Regions from separate parts of the Acidovorax sacchari genome, predicted to be linked through region 1. Evidence: riboswitches for the same ligand, from Rfam matches in the RefSeq annotation. Region 1 holds a riboswitch; the other holds the start of a gene.
What was found. Region 1 has a riboswitch for glycine ahead of gcvT (glycine cleavage system aminomethyltransferase GcvT). Riboswitches for the same ligand answer to the same signal wherever they lie in the genome.
Positions count from the first base shown of each region.

Region 2: another riboswitch for glycine. It lies ahead of ACGHC0_RS23075 (D-amino acid dehydrogenase); the one in region 1 lies ahead of gcvT (glycine cleavage system aminomethyltransferase GcvT).

Region 1 is NZ_AP035783.1:2,485,345-2,495,004, forward strand. Features, by position in the region: gene ACGHC0_RS11275 (MerR family transcriptional regulator) at 1-312, opposite strand, end outside; gene ACGHC0_RS11280 (FKBP-type peptidyl-prolyl cis-trans isomerase) at 327-731, opposite strand; gene gcvP (aminomethyl-transferring glycine dehydrogenase) at 819-3,710, opposite strand; gene gcvH (glycine cleavage system protein GcvH) at 3,820-4,194, opposite strand; gene gcvT (glycine cleavage system aminomethyltransferase GcvT) at 4,332-5,462, opposite strand; glycine riboswitch at 5,527-5,660, opposite strand; glycine riboswitch at 5,680-5,777, opposite strand; gene ACGHC0_RS11300 (Lrp/AsnC family transcriptional regulator) at 6,019-6,477, shown strand; gene ACGHC0_RS11305 (ABC transporter ATP-binding protein) at 6,532-7,326, opposite strand; gene ACGHC0_RS11310 (ABC transporter permease) at 7,338-8,228, opposite strand; gene ACGHC0_RS11315 (ABC transporter substrate-binding protein) at 8,317-9,300, opposite strand; gene ACGHC0_RS11320 (lipocalin family protein) at 9,511-9,660, opposite strand, start outside.
Region 2 is NZ_AP035783.1:5,198,828-5,208,487, reverse strand. Features, by position in the region: gene ACGHC0_RS23095 (tyrosine-protein phosphatase) at 1-592, shown strand, start outside; gene ACGHC0_RS23090 (HU family DNA-binding protein) at 660-1,130, opposite strand; gene ACGHC0_RS23085 (PhaM family polyhydroxyalkanoate granule multifunctional regulatory protein) at 1,431-2,372, shown strand; gene ACGHC0_RS23080 (FIST signal transduction protein) at 2,420-3,739, shown strand; gene ACGHC0_RS23075 (D-amino acid dehydrogenase) at 3,850-5,169, opposite strand; glycine riboswitch at 5,257-5,366, opposite strand; gene ACGHC0_RS23070 (CMD domain-containing protein) at 5,511-6,701, opposite strand; gene ACGHC0_RS23065 (SidA/IucD/PvdA family monooxygenase) at 6,747-8,216, opposite strand; gene ACGHC0_RS23060 (Bug family tripartite tricarboxylate transporter substrate binding protein) at 8,432-9,451, opposite strand; gene ACGHC0_RS23055 (YXWGXW repeat-containing protein) at 9,608-9,660, opposite strand, start outside.

The sequences.
Region 1 (9,660 bases):
CAGGGCCAGCCGGCCGCGCAGTTCGGTCGCCTGGGCGATCTGCCGGTCCAGCGCCTGGATCTGCTGGGCGATGATGGATTCCGGGTCCGGCCCGCCGCCCTGCAGCAGGCCGGCGATGTCGCCGAGCGGCAGGCCGAGGTGGCGCAGGGTCTGGATGGCGTGCAGCCGCTGCACGTCTGCCTCGCTGTAGAGGCGGTAGCCGGATTCCGAGCGCGCGGAAGGCCGCAGCAGCCCGATCTCGTCGTAATGGTGCAGGGCACGCACCGTCAGGCCGGTGCGCCGGGCCAGTTCGCCCACCCGTAGCCGCTGCATGCCCGGCACCCCGCTCAGCGGCGCACGGAGACCAGTTCGACCTCGAAGCGCAGCGTGGCGTTGGGCGGAATCACGCCGCCGGCGCCAGCCGCGCCGTAGGCAATGGCGGGTGGGCAGGTGAGGCGGGCCTTGCCGCCCGGCTTCATGCGCTGCACGCCTTCGGTCCAGCAGGGGATCACGCGGTTGAGCGGGAATTCGGTGGGCTCGCCGCGCTTGTAGGAGCTGTCGAATTCCTTGCCGTCCAGGAACGTGCCGCGGTAGTGCACCTTCACGACGTCGGTGGCCTTGGGCGATTCGCCCGTGCCTTCCTTGAGCGACTCGTACACCAGGCCGCTGGCGGTGGTGACGGGTGCCGGTGCGGCCGCGGCCGAAGCGGCGGGTGCCGCGGTCGGCTTCTGGGCGCAGGCGGTACCGGCCAGCAGGACGGCGGCGAGAGCGGGCAGGAAGGTCTTCTTCACGGTAAGGGGTCTCCGGTCAAAAGACGCGATGGTAGCCCGCGCGCGTTCTCAGGCGAAGTCGGACACCGGCACGCAGCTGCAGAACAGGTTGCGGTCGCCATACACGTTGTCCACCCGGCCCACGGGCGACCAGTACTTGGCCTGCCGCAGCGCCGCGACCGGATAGGCCGCCGCCTCGCGCGGGTAGGGGTGCGTCCAGTCGCCGTCCAGCAGGCTGTGCGCGGTGTGGGGCGCGTTCTTCAGGGGGTTGTCGTCCTGCGGCCACTCGCCCTGCTCGATGCGGCGGATCTCGCCGCGGATGGCGATCATCGCGTCGATGAAGCGGTCCAGCTCGGCCAGCGTCTCGCTCTCGGTGGGCTCCACCATAAGCGTGTTGGGCACGGGGAAGGACAGGGTGGGCGCGTGGAAGCCGTAGTCGATCAGCCGCTTGGCGACGTCCTCGGCCATCACGCCGCTGGTCTCCTTGAAGCCGCGCAGGTCCAGGATGCACTCGTGCGCCACGTGGCCGTTGGCGCTCGCGTACAGCGTGGGGTAGTGGTCCTTCAGGCGCGCGCTGATGTAGTTGGCCGAGAGGATGGCCGTCTCCGTCGCGGCGCGCAGGCCGTCCGCGCCCATCATGCGGATGTACATCCAGCTGATCGGCAGCACGGCGGCATTGCCGAGAGGAGCCGCGCTGACGGCTCCCGTGCCGCCCGCCACGCCGGCCGTGGCATGGCCCGGCAGGTAGGGCACGAGGTCTTCGACCACGCAGACGGGGCCGACGCCGGGGCCGCCGCCGCCGTGCGGGATGCAGAAAGTCTTGTGCAGGTTCAGGTGGCTCACGTCGCCGCCGAAGGCGCCGGGCGCCGCCACGCCCACCATGGCGTTCATGTTGGCGCCGTCCACGTACACGCGGCCGCCGTGGCGGTGCACGAGCTGGCAGAGTTCCTTCACCTGCGTCTCGAACACGCCGTGCGTGCTGGGGTAGGTGATCATCACGCAGGCGAGCTTGTCGGCATGCTGCTCGCACTTGGCGCGCAGGTCGTCCATGTCGACGTTGCCGCTGGCGTCGCAGGCCGTGACCACCACCTGCATGCCCACCATCTGCGCGCTGGCCGGGTTGGTGCCATGGGCGCTGCTCGGGATGAGGCAGATGTTGCGGTGGCCCTGGCCCTGCGCCGCATGGTAGGCGCGGATGGCCAGCAGGCCCGCGTACTCGCCCTGCGATCCGGCATTGGGCTGCAGGCTGATGCCGGCATAGCCCGTGGCCTGGCAGAGCCAGGCGCGCAGCTGCTCGTCGAGCTGGCGGTAGCCCTCCAGCTGGTCGGCGGGCGCGAACGGGTGCACCTGCGCGAACTCCGGCCAGGTGATCGGGATCATCTCGCTCGTGGCGTTGAGCTTCATGGTGCAGCTGCCCAGCGGGATCATGCTGCGGTCGAGCGCGAGGTCCTTGTCCGAAAGCTGGCGGATATAGCGCAGCATGCCGGTCTCGGAATGGTGGGTGTTGAACACCGGGTGCGTGAGGAAGGCGCTCGTTCGGCGCAGTTCGGCGGGGATCAGCGGATTCACGCCGTTCGCGAAATCCTCGACGCGGGGCAGGGCCTGCCCGTCGGCGGCGAAGATCGACCAGAGCAGTTCGATGTCGGCCCGTGCCGTGGTTTCATCGAGCGAAATGCAGAGATAGTCGTCCCAGGCCACGCGCAGGTTGGCGCCGCGCTCCACGGCACGGGCCAGCAGCGCGCCGGTCTGCTCTTTCGTGTGCAGGCACAGGGTGTCGAATGCGGACTCGTGGTGGTGCGCGGTATGGCCGAGCGCCACGAGGCCCTTGGCCAGGATGGCGGTGAAGCTCGCCACGCGCTGGGCGATGCGCTTGAGGCCCTCGGGGCCGTGGTACACGGCGTACATGCTGGCGATCACGGCCGGCAGCACCTGCGCCGTGCAGATGTTGGAGGTGGCCTTCTCGCGGCGGATGTGCTGCTCGCGCGTCTGCAGCGCAAGGCGGTAGGCCGGCTGGCCGTGCACGTCCACGCTCACGCCCACGAGGCGGCCGGGCAGCGAGCGCTTGAATTCGTCGCGGCAGGCCATGAAGGCGGCGTGCGGGCCGCCCGCGCCCATCGGCATGCCGAAGCGCTGCGTGCTGCCCACGACGATGTCCGCGCCCCATTCGCCGGGCGGCACGAGCAGCGTGAGCGCCAGCAGGTCGGCGCACACGATCGCAGCGGCCTGCTTCGCGTGGATCTTCTCCACGTCGGCGCGCCAGTCGGCGAGCCAGCCGCTGCTGGCCGGGTACTGGATTACGGCGGCGAAGAAGTCGCCCTCGAGCGCCGCGTTCCATTCGGCTTCGGAGTTCGCGATCACCACGCTGATGCCCAGCGGCTCGGCGCGCGTGCGGATCACCTCGATGGTCTGCGGATGCGTGTCGCCCGAGACGACGAGGGTCTGGCTCTTCGACTTGACGGAACGCCTGGCGAGCGTCATGGCCTCGGCTGCGGCCGTGGCCTCGTCCAGCATCGAGGCGTTGGCGATGGGCATGCCCGTGAGGTCGCACACCATGGTCTGGAAGTTGACCAGCGCCTCCATGCGGCCCTGCGAGATCTCGGCCTGGTAGGGCGTGTAGGCGGTGTACCAGGCGGGGTTCTCCAGGATGTTGCGCAGGATCACGCCCGGCGTGTGCGTGCCGTAGTAGCCCTGGCCGATGAAGCTGCGCAGCACGCGGTTCTTCGAGGCGATCGCCTTGAGCTCCGCGAGGGCCGCGGCCTCGGTGGTGGCGGGCGGCAGCTGCATCGGCTCGGTACGGGCGATGGACGCCGGCACGATGCCACCCACCAGCGCCGCGCGCGACGCCTCCCCGATGACGGAGAGCATGCGCTCCTCGTCCGCCGCATCGATGCCGATGTGGCGGGGCTGGAATTCGGCGGCGTTTTCGAGCGCGGAAAGCGGCGGGAGGGTGGACGTGGGCATGGGAGGGGTCCCGGTCAGCGGAAAGAGGGGAAAAGGGAAAACGAAAAGGGCGCCCTGCGCGGGCGCACCGCGGCGGGCCGGCCCGAAGCCGCCCGCCGCCGGGGCCGGATCAGGCGTTCTTCGAGAACTCGGTGTAGGCGGTTTCGTCCATGAGCGCATCGAGCTGCGACGCGTCGGACAGGCGCACCTTGAAGAACCAGCCGTCGCCCAGCGGCGCGCTGTTGGCGAGCGACGGATCGGCGCGCAGCGCCTCGTTCACTTCCACGATCTCGCCGGACACGGGCATGTACACGTCGGCGGCAGCCTTCACGGACTCGACCACGCCGGCCACTTCGCCCTGGGCGAAAGTCTTGCCCACCTCGGGCAGGTCGACGAAGACGACGTCGCCGAGCGCATCCTGCGCATGGACGGTGATGCCGACGACGGCGGCGCCGGTGTCGGCGGCGTTGATCCACTCGTGGTCGCGGGAAAACTTGACGGTCATGGGGGCTCCTGAAAGAAAGGTCCGCGAAAAGGCGGTGGGAAAACGGAAAAAACGATGCGCGCTCCCGGAAAGGGGCCCGCGACTGCGACTGTAGCCGCGGCCGGGGCGCTGCCGGGCGCGGCTCGCGCGCGCCGCGGTCAGCCGCGGTGGTAGCGGGGCTGCAGGAACGGCATGGGGCTGACCTCCATCGGCACGGCCTTGCCGCGCACGATCGCGTGCACCACGGTGCCGGTGGCGGCGAATTCCGGCGCCACGTAGCCCATGGCGACGGGCTGGTTCACGCTCGGGCCGAGCAGGCCGCTGGTCACTTCGCCGATGGCCGCGCCGTCGGTGCTCTGCAGGGCGGTGTGCTCGCGCACGGGCACGCGCTCGCGCGCCACCAGTCCCACGCGGCGGCGGGTGAGCCGCGACGGGTAGTCGATCTGCGCCAGCACCTTCTCCGCGCCCGGGAAGCCCCCCGCGCGCGCGCCACCGGTGCGCCGCACCTTCTGGATGGCCCAGTTCAGCGCGGCCTCGGGCGGCGTGGTGGTGGTGTCGATGTCGTTGCCGTAGAGGCACAGGCCGGCCTCCAGCCGCAGCGAGTTGCGCGCGCCGAGGCCGATGGGCTTCACCTCGGGCTGGGCCAGCAGCGCGCGGGCCAGTGCCTCGGCCTGGGCGGCGGGCACGGAGATCTCGAAGCCGTCCTCGCCGGTGTAGCCGCTGCGCGTCACGTAGCAGTCGCAGCCGGCGATCTCGAAGCGCCCGCCCGTCATGAAGACCAGCGATGCGGTGCCGGGCGCCAGGCGCGCGAGCGCCGCGGCGGCCTGCGGGCCCTGCAGGGCGAGCAGGGCCTGGTCGGGCAGGGGGATGACTTCGCAGCGGCCGCCGATGCGCTCCTGGATGTGGGCGATGTCGCCGGCCTTGCAGGCGCCGTTCACGATCACGAACAGGTCGTCGCCGCGGTTCACGAACATCAGGTCGTCGATGATGCCGCCCTCGTCGTTCAGCAGCAGGCCGTAGCGCTGCTTGTTCAAACCGAGGCCGATCACGTCCACGGGCACCAGGGTCTCGAAGGCCGCGGCGGCGTCGGGGCCGGCGAGGCGCAGTTGGCCCATGTGCGAGACGTCGAACAGCCCGGCGGCCTGCCGCGTGTGCAGGTGCTCTGCCATCAGGCCGGCAGGGTATTGCACGGGCATGGAGTAGCCGGCGAAGGGCACCATGCGGGCCCCGAGTTCGAGGTGCAGCGCGTGCAGGGGCGTGGTGTGCAGGGAGGCGGATTCGGCGGACATGGGCGGAGCGGGCCTTTCACTCAGGCAGGGACGGACGACGCGCGTGCCGCCACGGGGCGCCACGCCTGTGCCCGCTGTCCGCTTTACCTGAGAGATTCACCACGCCGTGCGCGCTGCCACGGGGGCGGTGCGTTGCGGGGCTTGCTCCTTCGGTGGGCCTGCCAAGTTGGAGGCAGGCCTCTCTCCAGCCGGGGAAACGCCCGCATCCCTGCGGGCGCCTTGCCAGTCCTTTTGCCTGAGCGTTCGGGATTCCCTGCGCCTTCGGCGGCGCCCGCCACCCGTTGCGGGCGCGGCGCTCTCTCCTGACCCGGCGGATTCTAACGGCTGCGCGGTGGCCCGCGGCGCCGGCAGCGCAGGTTTTTCGGGCGGTTGTGCCAAGCACCCCGGTCCGGCGGTAACCGGCCGGGGTCTTGCCATTCGCACGCGCCCCGGTAGGGGCGCCCTGTGGAGGAAATTGTGCCGCCAGGGCCGCCGATGGTTTTTCCGTATTTCCAGAAAATGGCGCAATGCAAAGAAAAATATTCTGCGATCGGGCGAATATCTGCACAATCCTTCCATGGACCGCATCGACCGAAAAATCCTCGCCGTGCTCCAGGCCGACGCGCGCGCCAGCCTGCAGGACATCGGCCAGGCCGTGGGCCTGAGCCCGTCGCCCTGCTGGGCGCGCATCCGCCGCATGGAGGAATCCGGCGTGATCGAGGGCTACACGGTACGCCTCAACGCCCAGGCGCTGGACCTGGCCGATACCGTGCTCGTGCAGGTCACGCTCGACAGCCATTCCGACAACACCCTGGAGAAGTTCGGCGAGACGCTCGCGAGCATTCCCGAGGTGGTGGAGGCGCATCTGGTGTCGGGCGACTACGACTACCTGCTGCGCGTGGTGGTGAAGGACACGCGCGACTACGAGCGCCTGTTGCGCGAGAAGCTCTACAAGATCAAGGGCATCCGCCACAGCCGCTCGAGCTTCGTGCTGCGCACGCTCAAGAAAGCGGACCTGCCCCTGCGCGCGGACTGAGCGGCCGAGCAAGGGCGGGCATCCCGGCAGCGCCGGGGCGGGCGTGGCGCGCCGTCAGCCCAGCAGCAGCGCGTCGTCCGCCAGTTGCTCGCCGCGCACCTTCTCGAACATCTGCAGCAGGTCCGGCACGCCCAGCCGGCTGCGCTCCTCGCCCGACACGTCGAGCACCACCTGGCCCTGGTGCAGCATCACGGTACGCTGGCCCACGTCCAGCGCCTGGCGCATGCTGTGCGTGACCATCATGGTGGTGAGCTGGTTCTCGGCCACGATGCGCGCCGTGAGCTGCAGCACGAAGTCGGCCGTGCGCGGGTCGAGCGCGGCGGTGTGCTCGTCCAGCAGCAGGATGCGCGAGGGCTGCAGCGCCGCCATGAGCAGGCTCACGGCCTGGCGCTGGCCGCCCGAGAGCAGGCCGATGCGGTCGGTGAGGCGGTTTTCCAGGCCCAGGCCCAGCGTGGCGAGGCGTTCGCGGAAGGTCTCGCGCTGCTGCGCTTTCACCGCGCCGCGCAGGCCGCGCAGCGTGCCGCGCTGCTGGGCGAGCGCCATGTTCTCCTCGATGGTGAGATCCTCGCAGGTGCCGGCCATCGGGTCCTGGAAGACGCGCGCCACGCGCTTCGCGCGCGCCCAGACGGGCTGGCGGGTCACGTCCTCGCCGTCGATGGCGATGCGGCCCGTGTCCACCGACAGGTCGCCCGAAATGGCATTCAGGAAGGTGGATTTGCCGGCCCCGTTGGAGCCGATCACGGTGACGAACTGCCCGGCCGGAATGTCCAGCGACATGCCGCGCAAAGCGCGCGTCTCGATGGGCGTGCCGGGATTGAAGGTGATGTGCAGGTCTTGTGCGCTCAGCATGGTGCGGTTCCTTATCGAGGCTGCTTCGATGAGAGCTTGCGCTTGATCTGGGGGATGACCAGGGCGACGGTCACCAGCACGGCCGTGACCAGGTTCAGGTCCTGCGCCTTCAGGCCGATGAAGTCGCTGTTGAGCGCCAGCGCGATGAAGAAGCGATAGACGATGGCGCCGATGACGACGGCGAGCGTCGCCCACACCAGCCGGCGAGAGGGCAGGATGCTCTCGCCCACGATCACGGCGGCCAGGCCGATCACGATGGTGCCGATGCCCATGGAGATGTCCGAGCCGCCCTGGGTCTGCGCGAAGAGGGCGCCGGCGAGCGCCACCAGCGCGTTCGACACGGCCATGCCCAGCAGCACCATGGCGCCGGTGTTCACGCCCTGGGCGCGGGCCATGCGGGCGTTGGAGCCGGTGGCGCGGATGGCCAGGCCCCGCTCGGTGGCGAAGAACCAGTCCATGGCCAGCTTGGCGGCGACCACGATCACCAGCAGCAGGGCGGGCCGGGCGATGTAGTCGGCCAGGCCCTCGGGCTGCAGCAGCGTGAAGAGGGTCGGATCGTTGATGAGCGGCACGTTGGGCCCGCCCATGATGCGCAGGTTGATCGAGTAGAGCGCGATCATCATCAGGATGCTGGCCAGCAGGTCCATGATCTTCAGCTTGACGTTGAGCCAGCCGGTGACGAGGCCGGCCGCCGCGCCTGCCGCGGTGGCCGCGAGCGTGGCCACGTAGGGGTTGGTGCCCGTGGAGATGAGCACGGCGCATACCGCGCCGCCCAGCGGGAAACTGCCGTCCACCGTCAGGTCGGGAAAGCGCAGCAGCCTGAATGAAATGAAGACGCCCAGCGCGACCAGGCTGAAGATCAGCCCGATCTCGACGGCGCCGAGCAGGGAAAAGAGGGACATGGCGGGTGGGGCTTCGGGAAAAACGAAACAGGAGCCGAAGCTCCTGCGGTCGGGGCGGCGTTCCCGGCACGGGGCCGGGAACCGCACCTTACTTCACGATGTGGGCGGCGGACTTCACGAATGCGTCGGAGAGCTTCACGCCCTGCTTCTCGGCCGCGCCGGGGTTCACCGTGAGTTCCAGCTTCGTGCTGATCTCGGGTTGGATGTCGCCGGGCTTCTCGCCCTTGAGCACGCGCACCACCATGCGGCCGGTCTGCTCGCCCAGGTCGCGGTAGTTGATGCCGAAAGAGGCGATCGCGCCGCGCTTGACGCTGTCGGCGTCGGCGGCCACCAGGGGCAGCTTGGCTTCCTGGCCGACCTTGACCAGCGATTCGTAGGCCGACACCACGTTGTTGTCGGTGCTGGTGTAGATCACGTCGGCCTTGCCGATCAGGCTGCGCGCGGCGCTGCCCACATCGACCGAGCGCGGCGCCGCGGCCTCGACCAGCGTCATGCCCATCCTGGGCAGCAGCTCCTTGAGTTCCTTGACGACCACGGCGGAGTTGGCCTCGCCGGGGTTATAGACCACGCCGACGCGCTTCGCATTCGGCACCACCTGCCTGACCAGTTCCATCTGCTTGTCCAGCGCCAGCAGGTCGGACACGCCCGTCACGTTGGTCTTGCTGGGTTCCCAGTTCTTCACCAGCTTGGCGGCGACCGGGTCGGTCACGGCGGAGAAGACCACCGGCACCGTCCTGGTGGCGGCCACCACCGCCTGGGCCGAAGGCGTGGCGATGGCGACGATGGCGTCGGGCTGGTCGCCGACGAACTTGCGTGCGATCTGCGCTGCCGTGCCGGTGTTGCCCTGCGCGCTCTGGTACTGCCACTTGAGCGTCTTGCCTTCTTCATAGCCGGCGGCCTGCAGGCTCGCCTTCACGCCGTCGCGGATGGCGTCGAGTGCCGGATGCTCCACGATGGCCGTCACGGCCACGGATTTGGGCGCGGGGGCCTGCTGGGCCATCGCTGCGGGGGAGGCGGCCGCGGCGGCGGCGGCCACGGCCAGCGCCAGGGCGCCGAACGGATGCTGCTTCATGCTCGAACTTTCTCGCCGCCATGCCCGGTATGCAGGAGCGTCCGATGACATCGGGTGCTGCGTCGCGGGTGGCGGCTGCGGAATGCCCGCCGGCAGGCGGGCGCGTTTCTGGCGACAACGGAGCCAGGCCCGCACAGAAACGATACCGCAGCCTGGAATGTCGAGTGTACCGGCTGCACCATGCGGGTGCGGGGCCGGGGCGTGGCCGGTTCAGCGGGCCGCGGGTTCGGGCGTGGCCGCGTCGGCCTGGGGCACCCACAGGATGCGGCGCATGTCCACGCCCAGCGCCCGTGCGCGGGCCAGCAGCCGCTCGCGCACCGCCATGGGCAGCGTGGGCGTGCGCGAAAGAATCCAGAGCGC
Region 2 (9,660 bases), 2.7 Mb from region 1:
GCTGGGCCTGGCGCGTGCGATCGACTTCCGCGGCGAGGCGGAAAGCGCGGCGCTGGCCTATGCCCTGCCCGGCGTGGCCTACCATCCGCTGCCGATCGAGCCGACCGTGGTGCAGCGCGCCAAGGACATGGCGCTGGCCAACCGGCAGATCACGCCGGCCATCGCCGTCGAGCTGATGCAGGACACGTACCGCGCCTTCGTGTCCGACAACGCGGCGCAGTTCGCCGCGCTGTTCGGGCACCTGCTGCAGAGCGACGCGCCGCTGGTCTTCCACTGCACCGCGGGCAAGGACCGGACGGGCTTCGCCGCGGCGCTGATCCTGCTCGCGCTGGGCGTGTCGCGCGACGTGGTGATGCAGGATTACCTGCTCACCAACAGTCTCTACCAGCCACCGGCGCATTTCACGGGCACCGCGCCGACGGAGGTGATGAATGTGCTCTGGCGCGTGCAGGAGGAGTTCCTGCATGCCGCGCTGGACGCGGTGGACCGGGACCATGGCGGGCTCGACCGTTACCTGGCAGCGCGCCTGGGCGTCGGGCCCGCGGAGCGGGCGCGGCTGGCGCAGATGTACCTGGACCCGGCGGGCGGTTGAGCGCGGCGGCGGCCCCATGAAAAAAGCCGGCATGCGCCGGCTTTCTTCATGCCCGGGGAGCCCGGTCTCAGACCGTGGCGTCCTTGAGCTTCTTCAGCGCGCGGGTCTTGATCTTGACCGATGCGGGCTTGGCGGGGAACCAGCGCTCTTCGCCCGTGAACGGGTCCTTGCCGAAGCGCTTCTTCTTGGCGGGCACTTGCTGCAGGCCGATCTTCATCAGGCCGGGCAGCGTGAATTCGCCGGAGCCCTTCTTGTGCACCGAGCCCAGGATCGTGGCTTCCAGCGCGGCCATCACGGCCTTGGCGGCCTTCGGCTCCACGCCGGCCTGCTCGGCCAGGTGCGCGATCAGCGAGGTCTTGGTGAACGTGGCCTTCAGGGGCTTGAGCGCTGCGGGCGCGGCCTTCGCTGCAGGTGCTGCCTTGGGAGCAGCGGCCTTCTTCGCGGGAGCAGCCTTCTTCGCAGGTGCCGCGGCCTTCTTCACCGCGGGAGCGGCCGCCTTCTTTGCCGGGGCGGATGCGGCTTTCTTTGCAGTTGCCATGGTTGGTTTTCTCGTGTTGACGTATTGAGGATTCCAGACGGGCTGGTCGGCGGATTCTATGGCGTTTGCCCGCCTGTGGCGCGGGTTGCACGCGCTTTTAGGGCTGCAAGGTGCGCGCAGCCTCGCATCCGCGGCCTCCGGAGCGTGCGCGAAGCGGTGCGAAAAGCCTGTAATGGTTGCGTGGATGCAGGGGCTGGCCGCGTTGGTGGAGCCGCGCAATCGCGTTAAGCTGCCATCCACGGGGCCGGTGCCCCGGCGCAACGCAGCGGTATGTTCCGCCCCACGCAAGGAGCCCAGGCCATGAGCAGCAACGACAGCAATTCCGCCGGCAGCGATACATCCCCCTTCGGTTTCGGCCGGTTCGTGCCGGGCTTCGATTTCCTGCAGAACCTCGCCAAGGGCGCTGCGGCGGGCATGCCGCAGATGCCGCCGCTTTCGGGCTGGGTGGCGCCCACGATCAGCGTGGAAGAGCTGGAAAAGCGCATCAGCGAACTGAAGGCGGTGCAGTTCTGGCTGGACCAGAATTCCCGCGCGCTCACGGCGACCGTGCAGGCGCTGGAAGTGCAGAAGATGACGCTGTCCACGCTGCAGGGCATGAACGTGGCGATGGGCGACATCGCGAAGGCGTTCACGCCGCAGGCGGCGCAGTCCGCGCCCGCGCCGGCCGCGCCGCGTCCCGATCCCTTCGCGCGGCCACCCCGTGCCGCGCCGGCCGAGCCGGCACCCGCTCCGGAGCCGGCCGCGCAGGCCCCGGCGGCATCAGGGCACGAGGCGGCCGGCGACACCGGCACCGAGCCGCCGGCCGCCGCGCCGGGCGTGGTGGACCCGATGCAATGGTGGTCCGCGCTCACGGGCCAGTTCCAGCAGATCGCGGCCAATGCGATGAGCGACGTCTCGAAGCTGCCTGCGATGGATGCCACGCGCGGCATGGCGGCGGAGGCGCTCAAGACGGCCACCGACATGGCGACGCAGCTCGCCGCGCAGGGCATGCAAGGCGTGCAGGACGCCGCGCGCCAGGCCGCGGAGGCCGGCACCGGGGGCGCGCGCGCCACGGGCAAGGACGGCGGCGGGGCGGCGCGCGGTGCGAAGCGCCCGCCTTCCGCGGCGGCCCCTGCGCAGCGCGCCGCTGCCGCCAAGGCGACTTCCACGAAGGCTTCTTCCGCGAAGGCCCCGGCAGGGGCGCCGCCTGCGGGCGCACGCCGCGCCGCCAGCCCCAAGCCCGGGCCGAAGGGCCGTTCCTGACGGGCGCAGCCTTCGCCTGCGATCGCGGTCCACCGATTTTTCCGACCATGAAACTCTTTCCCAATGGCCATGCCACCCACCCGCAATGGCGCATGGCCGCCGCGCTGGTGCTGGCGCAGCTGCGCGCGCAGATGGCCCTGCCGCACTACGCGAGCGCGCCCACGCTCGGCGTGCTCTACATCACGGACCACTACGCAGAAGACGCGGAGGCCCTGCTCGACGTGCTCGCGGCCGAACTCCCGGAGGTGACCGACTGGAGCGGCACGGTGGGGGTGGGCGTGGCGGCGAACAATGCCGAGTATTTCGACGAGCCGGCCCTGTCGGTGATGCTGCTGGACCTGCCGCAGGACCAGTACCGCGTGTTCTCGGGCGTGGCGCCGCTGTCGCGCGGAGGCGCTTCCGCGGGCGGCTTCGTGCCGCACACGGCGCTGGTGCATGCCGATGGCGACACGCCGGACCTCGCCGAGCTGATCGCGGAGATGTCGGACCGCACCGAGTCGGGCTACCTGTTCGGCGGCATCGCGGCGAGCCGCGGGCGCAGCGTGCAGTTCGCGGTGGGCGGCAACGGCAACATCGCGGGCCAGGGCGCGGCGCGGGGCGTGTTCGGCGGCGGGCTGTCGGGCGTGGCGTTCGGCAGGGGCGTGGGCATGCTCTCGCGCGTGACCCAGGGATGCCAGCCGGTCGGCCCGTTCGCACAGATCACGCGGGCGCAGGACAACGTGGTGCTCGCGCTCGATGGCGAGCCCGCGCTGGACGTGCTGCTGGGCACCCTGGGCATCACCCTGGAGGGCGATCCGCAGCCCGCGCTGCGTGCCCTGCGCGCGACGCTGGCGGGCCTGGTGGACGAGGGCTCGCAGCCCATGGGGCGCACGGGCCATTTCGGCACGGACGTACGCGTGCGGCATCTCGTGGGGCTCGACCCGATGCGGCATGGCGTGGCCCTGGCCGACAAGGTGGAGGAGGGCATGCGGCTCGCGTTCTGCCAGCGCAACGTGGCGGCGGCGCGCGCCGACCTGATGCGCATCTGCGCCGAGATCCGCGAGGAACTGGCGCCGGAGCCGCAGGAGCCCGCGGCCGCCCCGCCGCCGTCGCACGCCGGCGAACGCGCGGCGCTGATGCGGGCACTGGACCATGCCACCGAGGGCATGCCCGAGCGCACGATCATGGGGGCCATCTACGTGAGCTGTTCGGGCCGGGGCGGGCCGCACTTCGGCGGGCCCGGCGCCGAGATGCAGATCGTGCGGCACGCCCTGGGCGACGTGCCGCTGGTGGGGTTCTTCGCGGGCGGGGAGATCGCCCACCACCGGCTCTACGGCTACACCGGCGTGCTGACCGTGTTCACCTGCGCCGGTCCGGGCGAGGCGTAGAGCGGCCGACACGACCCTTCTGGCGTCGTTGCCGCATCTTGTCGTACTACGGTACTGCCTGCGATGCGGCGCCTCGCCAGAACCGCTTCGCTGGGTCGTGTCAGCCGCTCTCAGGCCAGCGCCGGCACGGCGGCGCGGCCGCGCGGCATGCCCGCGAAGGCGAAATCCACCTCGGGCACGAGCCCGCTCACGATGCTGGCGATGGCGCGGCCCGAGCCGCAGGCGTGCGTCCAGCCCAGCGTGCCGTGGCCGGTGTTGAGGAACAGGTTGGGCAGCTTCGTGCGGCCGATGAGCGGCACGTTGCTCGGCGTGGCCGGACGCAGGCCCGACCAGAACTGCGCCTGCGAGGTGTCGCCCGCGCCCGGGAACAATTGCTCCACGCGCTTCACGATGGCTTCGCAGCGCACCGGGTTGAGGTCGCGGCCATAGCCGTTGAGTTCGGCGGTGCCGGCGATGCGCATCACGTCGCGCGCCGGCTGGCCGTCCCGGGCCGGGCGGGTGTATCGCGAGAAGACCAGCTTGTACTCGTCGTCCGTCAGGCTGACCTCGTACGCGGCGGAGGCATCGCGCACGGGCAGCGTCACCGAATAGCCCTTGGCCGGATAGATGGGCAGCCGCAGGCCCAGTGGCTCGGCCAGCAGCGGGCTGAACGAGCCCATGGCCAGCACGTAGGCATCGCCGCGCACGCGCTCGAAGCGGCCTTCCGCGTCGGTGATCTCCACATGGTCGATGGCCCCGGCCGCGGTGCGCAGCGCCGTGATGTGGCAGCCCATGCGGAACCGCACGCCGGCCTGTTCGGCCCGTTGCGCCAGCGCGCGCGTGAAGGCGTTGGCGTCTCCGGATTCGTCGGCGTCGGTGTAGGTGGCGCCCGCCAGCTGGGAGCGGATGGAGGCCAGGGCCGGTTCGATGCGCACGGCCTCGTCGGCGCTCACCACGCGGCGCTCGCAGCCGAGCTGGCGCATCTGCTCGGCCGGCGCGAGCGCGCCGTCGAATTCCTTGCGGCTGGTGTAGAAGTGCAGGATGCCCTGCGTGCGCTGGTCGTACTGGATGCCGGTGTCGCGGCGCAGCTGCTGCAGCGTTTCGCGGCTGTAGGTGCCCAGGCGCACGATCTGCTCGATGTTGTGGCGCGTGCGCGCCGGCGTGCATTCGCGCAGGAACTGCAGGCCCCAGAGCCACTGGCGCATGTCGGCGCGCAGGCGGAAGAGCAGCGGCGCGTCTTCCCGGCCCAGCCATTGCAGCACCTTGAGCGGAGCGCTCGGGTTGGCCCAGGGCTCGGCGTGGCTCACCGAGATCTGGCCGCCGTTGGCGAAGCTGGTTTCCGCGCCGGGCGTGGCCTGGCGGTCGATCACGGTCACTTCGTGGCCGAGCTGCTGGAGGAAATAGGCCGAGGTGGTGCCGAGCAAGCCGGCGCCGAGGACGATCACGCGCATCTTCAAACCTTTCGAGGGTGAAGCGCCGGGCGTGCGCGTGCAGGCAGCTATGGATTCAATAGCGTGCAGCAGGCGCGTGGCCCGGCTGCCGCTCCCCCTGTCCTTGGTACCTGAGAGATTCACCCCGAGGCCAACACGGCGCGGGGCTTGCTCCTTCGGTGCACCACAGGCTGTGGCGGCTCTCCAGACGGCATTCGATGGTGTGCAGTACGGTACCTGAGCGTGTATGGGAGTTTGCGCCTTCGGTGGAACGCCAGCGGTGCCGCTGGCGTTCGCTCTCCTGCGGGGCGGATCGTAGCAGCGAAACCGCGCCGCGCAAAGCGCCCGGCGCGGCTGCGGGTTCAGCCGGCCTGCGGGAAGACGGCTTCGCCCAGGTTCAGCATGAGCCGGTTGGCCCAGGCGAACAGCGCGGCGGCGTGCAGCGCGTCCAGGATTTCCAGGTCGGACAGGCCGGCGTCGCGCAGCGGCTGCAGGTGCTGCGCGCCGAACGCGCCGGGCGTGCGCGTGAGCGCGGCACTGGCCTGCACGATGGCGCGTTCGCGCGCATTGGTGCCGGCGGTGTCGGGCTCCTGGAAGATCTGCGCCATCACGTCGTTGCGCTTGGCCAGTTGCTCGAAGCGCTGGGCGTGCACGGAAGCGCAGTACACGCAGCCGTTCACGCGCGAGACCACGGTGCTGGCGACTTCGCGCTCGGCGCGGGCGAGGCCGCCCGGGGCGTACATGATGGCGTTGAAGGCCTGCGAGCGCTCGGAGAGCACGCGGGGCTGGTGCGCCAGCAGCAGGTAGAAGTCCGACGTGCGGGCCTTGGGGTGGCTGAGGTCGAGCACCGCGTTCTGCTCGGGAGTGGCCGAGGCGGGATCGAGCACGGGCAGCCAGGCCTTCCAGTCCAGCGTCTCGCTGGTGTAGCCGTTCACGCGCAGCGGCTCGCCGGGCGCGGGCAGATTGGCGGGATGGACGAAGGGGGCGGCGTCCGCCGGCTGCGCTGCCGCAGCGGCAGGTGCCGCACCGGCCTCGCCCAGTTGCGCCAGCGCGGCCACGCCGGCCACCACGCGCAGCTGGTAGGTGACGAAGCCGATCAGCTGCGCGAGCAGCACCGTGCCCGGCACCGAGAGGCCCGCGGCGGGCAGCGCCTGCAGGGCGGCCTGGTCGCTTTCGGCGGGGTGCGTGGCGAGCGTGCGCGCGAAATGCACGATGGCCCGCAGGCGTGCATCCGGGATCGCGGCGCCGGTCGCATCGACGAGCGCCTGCACGGCCGGCGGGGGATGCAGGGGCTCGAGGGCCGCGCGGTAGTGCGCCGCCAGCGCGGGCAGGCCGCTCACGCGGGCGATGTCGTGCGCCACGGCCAGGCGCTCGGCCTGCGTGAGGCCGCCGGGCAGGCCGGGGCCGAAGAGGGCGTCCTCGCAGCCCTGCGTGGCCGTGGCGACCTTGTCGCGCTGGTGGCGCACGGCGTGGGCCGCGCTCCCGGGCGCGAGGCCGGCGATGTGGTCGATGGTGTCGCGGGATGCAGGGGCAATGGTGGCGGTATCGGTCATGGGCAATCCGTTGCGGTGGGCAGGAAGAGAGGGCGGGGCGGCAGGTCAGCCGGGCAGGACGCGCCGGGCGGTGTCCGCGGGCGTCCATTCGTCGCCCAGCAGTTCGGGCTCGGCATAGGCCTGCAGCACGCCGAAGTGGTGGTCCACGTCCTCGCGGTAGAACAGGCTGGCGAGGCCGGTGGCCAGCCGGCGCGCGCCGTCGCTGATGGCGGGGATGTCGCCCGAGACCGTGCCGTGCGAGAGGGCCGCGGGGTAGCAGAAGCAGTGCACGCGCTCCAGGCCGGGGCAGTCGCCGGGCAGCTTCTCGCGGAACTCGAACACGGGTCCCAGGTCGGGCGAATCGGCCAGTTCCTGGTCTTCGTCGCCCGGCGGCGGCGTGTAGCGTGCGCCCCAGGTGCGCACGTGGGGCGCGATGGCCGCGAACTCGGGCTTCTGCGCCCAGTCGATGGCGAAGCCGGTCGAGACGATCAGGAAGTCGAAGGCGAACGTGCCATGCGGCGTGGCGACGTGCAGCGCGCCGTCGGCCGGGTTCTCGCGCACGCCCTGCACCGGGCAGCCCAGGTGGAAGAAGGCATTGGGGTGGCGCGAGACGCGCAGCGTGCTGCCGTGCGGCGGGGGCACCTGCGTGGTGTTGATGTAGTGGCGGATGCGCCATTTCCAGGCATCCGGCAGGTCGTGGTGGCCGTGCGTGAGGCCGGGCACGCCCGAGCCCTTGGACTTGTTGATGCGGGGCAGGTCGGGGCGGCGCACCAGCAGGTCCACGCTGGCGGCGCCGCATTCCAGCGCCGTGGCGGCGCTGTCCATGGCCGACGAGCCGGCGCCCACCACGCCCACGCGCAGGCCGCGCAGCGTGGCGTAGTCCAGCACATCGGACGAATGCGCCCAGCGGCCGCGGCCGACCCCCTGCATGAAGGCCGGGATCTGCGGACCGCCCAGGCCGTCGCGGCCCGTGGCCAGCACCACGCGCCGCGCGAACCAGGTCGTGGCGTGGCCCTGCGCCTGCACGTCCACCTCCACCAGTCCGTCGCCACGCGGCCGCACGGCGGTGACCGCATGGCCGTTGCGCACGTCGGCCCGGGTGACGCGCCGGTACCAGCGCAGGTAGTCCATCCACTGCAGCCGCGGGATCTTGTCGAGCGCGGCCCAGGCGTCTTCGCCCCACTGGGCTTCGAACCACGCGCGGAAGGTGAGCGAAGGCACGCCCAGCGCCGGGCCCGTCAGCTCCTTGGGCGAGCGCAGCGTTTCCATGCGCGCCGTGGTGGCCCAGGGCCCTTCGTGGTCCTCCGGCGCGCGGTCCAGCAGCACCGCAGGGATGCCCTGCTGCGCGAGCGCCATGCTGGCCGCCAGGCCCGCCTGGCCGGCGCCGATGATGAGCACGTCGATGACCGGCCGGCCCGCGTGCATGCGCTGCGGCAGCCAGGCCTTCGCGCGCCAGTTGAGGGTCAGCAGGTCGTGCTGCAGCCGCTGTTCCAGCGCGGCCAGCCCGGCCGCGCCCAGAGAAGAAGAAAGAGCCATGGAAAAGATCGATGCAGTAGCAGAGCGGGTAGTGCGACGGGACGCGATGGCAATGCCGGGACGGCTTCGTGACGGCGCCTGAAACCGGCGCGGCCCAAAGCCAGCGACCCCCGCGGAACTGGCTCTGCCAGGCCGCTGGGGGTGCCCCCCTTCCCGAGGCGCGCAGCGCCACGAGAGAAGGGGGGAGCGGCGCAAGCCGCTCAGGGGGTTGTCCTCTAGTCCACGCTGATTTTCGCGTCCTTCACCACCTGGGCCCACTTGGCCCGGTCCTTGTGCACGGTCTGGGCGAACTGCTCCGGCGTTTCGATGCGCACCGTGTTGCCCTGCGATTCGAAGCGCTGGCGCACCTCGGGCTGCTCCAGCACTTCGCGCAGCGCGGTGTTGAGCTTGCGCACGATGGCCGGGTCCGTGCCCTTGGGCGCGAAGATGCCGAACCAGATGGAGCTGTCGAAGCCCTGGGTGCCGGGCAGCCCGCTCGATGCGATGGTGGGCACTTCCTTCACCGCGCCCACGGGCTTCGCGGTGGTCACGCCCAGCAGGCGCACCTTGCCGGCCTTGTAGTGCGGCAGCACGGTCTGCACCTGGTTCATGATGCAGCAGGTCTCGCCGCGCACCACGGACGTGATGGCCTCCGGGCCGCCCTTGTAGGGCACATGCACCATGTTCAGGCCCAGGCGCGCGTTGAATTCGGCGAACGCCATGTGGGTGCCGGCGCCGTTGCCGGTGGAGGCGTAGTTGTACTTGCCGGGGTTCGCCTTCACGATCTCGACGAATTCCTGCAGCGTCTTCGCGTCGATCACGTTCGGGTTCACGGTGAGCACGTTCGACACGTCGATGAGCGTGCCCACGGGCACGAAGTCGGCCTCCACGTCGAAGGGCAGCTTCTTGTAGAGCGCGGCATTGCTGCCGTGCGTGGCCGCGGTGCCGAAGGCCAGCGTGTAGCCGTCCGGCTTCGCGCGGGCGACGTACTCGCTGGCGATGTTGCCTGCGGCGCCGGACTTGTAATCGATGATGACCGGCTGGCCGAGCTTCTGGCTGAGCGGCTCCTGCACGGAGCGGGCCACCACGTCCACGCCGGAGCCGGCCGGGAAGCCCATGATGAGCGTGACGGGCTGGCGCGGCCAGTCGGCGGCGCCGTGCGGATCGGCCGCGAGGGCGGGGGAGGAGGCGGTCCAGGCCGCGGCGGCGAGCGCGGCGGCACCCAGCCAGGAGAAGGAATCGGAAAGACGGCGCATGCGAAGGGTCCCAGGAAAGAACAGGATCCCTGCCCGGACAGGGCCGCCCGGGTGGGGCGGTCCGGTGGGAAGCAAGGAATGCGCCATTGTGGGCAAGGCTTCATGCCTGCCCGCCCATATGGTTATGGTCTCCGGTACGGGCCGGGCGGCGGGGGATCAGCGCCGGTAGGGATCGTCGGGCCGGCGGTCGTAGCGGTTGGGCACGCCGT